Regions from separate parts of the Companilactobacillus ginsenosidimutans genome, predicted to be linked through region 1. Evidence: predicted binding sites of a transcription regulator. Region 1 holds the regulator's gene; the other holds the start of a gene.
The links. Region 1 encodes HrcA, which represses chaperone genes, less so after heat shock. Its sites were predicted from a motif close to TTAGCACTCNNNNNNNNNGAGTGCTAA; they were not measured.
Positions count from the first base shown of each region.

Region 2: ABM34_RS11850 (ATP-dependent Clp protease ATP-binding subunit) is a predicted target of HrcA. The motif match lies at 1,269-1,295, and genes of this name have one in related genera.

Region 1 is NZ_CP012034.1:614,772-616,985, forward strand. Features, by position in the region: gene grpE (nucleotide exchange factor GrpE) at 37-636, opposite strand; gene hrcA (heat-inducible transcriptional repressor HrcA) at 655-1,701, opposite strand; gene ribF (riboflavin biosynthesis protein RibF) at 1,879-2,214, opposite strand, start outside.
Region 2 is NZ_CP012034.1:2,385,994-2,388,207, reverse strand. Features, by position in the region: gene ptsP (phosphoenolpyruvate--protein phosphotransferase) at 1-773, opposite strand, end outside; gene ABM34_RS11855 (phosphocarrier protein HPr) at 773-1,039, opposite strand; gene ABM34_RS11850 (ATP-dependent Clp protease ATP-binding subunit) at 1,343-2,214, shown strand, end outside.

The DNA of each region.
Region 1 (2,214 bases):
ACAAATACCTCTTTTTTATTTTTATAATTTAAAATTTTATTTTGCAACTACTACCATTGCAGGACGTAAAACTCGATCATTGAGTTTATATCCCTTTTGTAAAACTTGAACAACTGTATCAGCAGGATGATCTTTATCTGCAGGAACAGTTTGAACTGCTTGACTATCGGCAGGATCAAATTTTTCGCCAACATTATCGACGGCCGTTACGTTATTATCCTCAACTGCCTTAACCATATGTTGTTGAACCATCTCAACACCCTTTTTAAGTTGCTTACCAGTTTCATCGGTAACATCAACTTGCAAAGCGCGTTCCAGATTGTCAAGAACAGGAAGAATTTCCTTAGCCAGCTTTTGACCATCATATTTAATCAAACCAGCAATTTCTTTCTTTTGACGGTTTGCCATATTTTGAATTTCAGCTTGACTACGAATATATTTATCTTCCAATTCGTCGTTCTTTTTCTTGAGATCTGCAACTTCTTTAATTAATTGTTCAGCTTCAGATCCAGCCTTACTAGTTTTTTTCGATTCCTTTTTAGAATCTTTTGAAACATCCTCTTTTTTAGGAGCTTCTTTAGTTTCCACATCTTCTTGAGAAGTTTTCGCTTTTTGGTCTTTTTCTTTATCTGCCATTGCTGCCTCCTATAAATATCATGAATCATCATACCTTGAATAATAATCAATCAATCTTTTTGCTAATTCGGTTCTAAACTCGCCTAACAATCCGATAAGTTGTGAATAATGCATTGATGTTGGTCCAAGAAGTGCAATAACGCCCTTACCGTGATGTCCAACATCATAATTAGCGGTAATAATACTATAATTCTTTAACGCATCGGATCCCAATTCACTACCGAGACGAACTTTAATTCCATCATCCTCGGAATTAGGATTAAGCAGTTTCTTCAAATCATTACTCTGGTTAATAGTAGAAAGAAGTGATTGCACTCCTTCTAGATCACTATTATTTGCGTAATTTAAAAGATTTAATTGACCGTCAACAAAATATTTTTCAGAATCAGCTTTTCTGAATAATTGATCTACCATATCTAGCAAACCATTAGTAGAATACATATATTCTGACAAGATTATTGGAATGTCGTCATGCAACATCTCAATTACCCTTGGTAAAGGTTGACCAACCAACTTATCATTTACTATCCGAACAAATTTCTCAATCAGTGAACTATCTAATTCCGCATCAACTGTGTAGATGTTACTTTCCACGTTATTATCACTTGTAACGATAATTGCCATTATCTGATGAGAATTAAGTGGAACAATTCTAAATCCCGTTAAGCGTGTTTTTGTGCTTTCTGGGCCTAAAGTAATTGCTGTGTAGCTGGTTAAATGTGAAAGTATTTTAGCTGACCGTTCGATTATGTCATCAAGTTGGTGATAAGTTTGTCCGAAATCCTCATCAATCTGATTTGCAATATCTTTTGGCACAATAGTAGGTTGAACCAGATAATCTAAGTAGTAACGATATCCATTAGCAGAAGGTATTCGTCCAGAAGATAAATGGGTCTTCTCGAGATAACCTATTTCTTCAAGAGTTGCCATCTCATTCCTAATGGTTGCTGAACTTACATGAAATGGTAATGCGTTCTCTAATGTTTTTGATCCAACCGGCTGGCCGGTATCTGTAAAAATGCGCACGACTTCTCTCAAGATTGCATCTTGACGTTCCGATAACATTATACCGTCCTCCTTTTAGCACTATTCATATTGGAGTGCTAACAATGTAAAATATAACAATTCAGCCTATGAGTGTCAAGTATTGGCGCTTAAAAAATTGGATTTTTACAGAAAAATATTTATTAACTTTCATGATAAAAAAAATCCCGACAAAAGTTGTCGAGATTAAGAGTGATTTTATTTATCAAATAAAAATGATTTTGAATTTTCACGATCTTTTTTAAGCTGATCAATCAACTCATCAGCGCCACTAAACTTGATTTCGCCTCGTAAATAGTGAACCCATTGGAGTGTAACTTCGTTGCCATAGATATCTTCATCAAAGTCAAAAATGTTACATTCGACGGTTACTCCAGTATTCTCAGCAAAGGTGATATTGTACCCAACTGATGTCATTGAATCATACCATTTGCCATTCACCAAGATTCTGGTTGCATAGACACCAATGGATGGAATTAGTTCACCCTTCCCCACAGATAAATTTGCAGTCGGAAATCCGAGTGTTCTTCCTCT
Region 2 (2,214 bases), 820 kb from region 1:
AGTTTTTCCCATTCTGCTTTTTCAGCAGCAAAGTCAGAAGCAAGCTTGTTGTAATGTTTGATATCTTCATCAGAAGGATCTAGAATAGCGGCACCATTCAATCCATCAAGGATGATTTTATCTCCATCTTTAGCATCTTTAGTGATTGAATCAGTACCAACAACAGCAGGCAATTCCAAAGAACGTGCCATAATTGCTGAGTGAGCTGTACGACCACCAATATCAGTTACGAAACCTTTAACATATTTTTTGTTAAGTTGTGCAGTATCACTTGGAGTTAAATCGTGAGCTACAATAATAACTTCATGATCAATTAATGAAGGATTTGGTAATTCCACACCAAGCAAGTGTGCCATAACACGTTTTGTAACATCACGTACATCGGCAGCTCTTTCTTGCATGTAGGCATTATCAGTCATACCTTCAAAAATTTGGATAAAGTTATTTGATACATCGTTCAATGCTTGTTCAGCATTAACTTTTTGATCTTTAACTTGTTGTTCAACGGCTCCTGTGAACTCTGGATCAGCTAGAATCATCTTATGAGCATCAAAAACTTGAGCTTCATCATCACCCAATGATACTTTGGCAATATCACGGATTTTGGTGAGCTCATCGTCTGATTTAGCAATAGCGTCTTTCAAGCGACTGATCTCGGCATCAGCGTCTGAAATACTCTTCTTGTCGAAAGATAAATCTGGTTGAACTAAAAGGTAAGCTTCCGCAGTGGCAATTCCATCACTGGCTGCGATTCCCTTGATAGTTTGAACCATTATTCAGCAAGTCCTTCCTTTGTCATTGTGTCTGAAATAGCTGAGATAGCGTCGGCAGCGTCGTCACCGTCAGCAGTGATTTTAACATCTGAACCTTGGCCAACACCAAGTGACATAACACCCATGATTGACTTAAGATTTACTGATTTACCATTGAATTCGATATTGATATCTGAACTGAATTTACTTGCAGTTTGTACCAACATTGTTGCTGGACGTGCGTGGATACCTGTTTCTGCGATAATGTGAAAGTCTTTGTTTTCCATAGTTATAACCTCTTCATATTCTTTAAATTCTGTAGATACTCTACAATCTTCATAATTTAATTTACCATTATATAACAACCTTCACAAGTGTTTTGTGCAATTTTGAACGTGTCTATCCCTTATTATCATTAGTCATACAACGCTTACAGTCATCTAAGTCAAATAAGACTTTTTATCTAACGTTTTTATATATTAATAGGAGAAGAAAAAAATTGTGATTTTCCAAGACTTAGCACTTGCATAGGTGGAGTGCTAATTGTATACTACAATCGTATTCTGAAAATAGAGAGGTGGGGATGCAGAATGCTTTGTCAGAATTGTCAAAAAAATGAAGCGACAATCCACTTATATACAAGCGTCAATGGACAGAGGACTGAAGTTAATCTCTGCCAAGACTGCTATCAGAAACTAAGAAATCAAGCTAGTGAGGGTATGAATAATATGGCAGAAAATCCATACGGTTTTTCAAGTTTTGAAGACTTATTCAACGCCATGAACGGCGGTGCTCAACAACCAAATAATGGTTTTGAACAACAACAAGGTCCCCAAACACAAGCCGGAGCTGGCGGTGGCAACAATCGTGGTCGCCGTGGTGGTAACGGAGTGCTTGACCAATACGGAGTAGATTTAACTGCTCAAGCTAAGAACGGTCAAATTGACCCAGTAATTGGTCGTGATAAAGAAATCAACCGTGTTATCGAAATTTTAAATAGAAGAACTAAAAACAATCCAGTATTAATTGGTGAAGCCGGTGTTGGTAAAACAGCTGTAGTTGAAGGCTTAGCACAAAAGATCGTCGATGGAGACGTTCCTGAAAAACTAAAGAATAAACGCGTCGTTCGTTTGGACGTTGTTTCATTAGTTCAAGGTACTGGTGTTAGAGGTCAATTTGAGCAAAGGATGCAACAATTGATCAAAGAATTGCAAGATAGCCAAGACATTATCTTATTCATCGATGAGATTCATGAAATCGTCGGTGCTGGTAATGCTGAAGGTGGAATGGATGCAGGTAATGTTTTGAAGCCTGCCCTAGCCCGTGGTGATATGCAATTAGTTGGTGCTACTACCTTAAATGAATATCGTACAATTGAAAAGGATTCCGCTCTTGAACGTCGTCTACAACCAGTTCAAGTTAACGAGCCTTCAGTTGACGAGACAATCCAAATTCTAAAAGG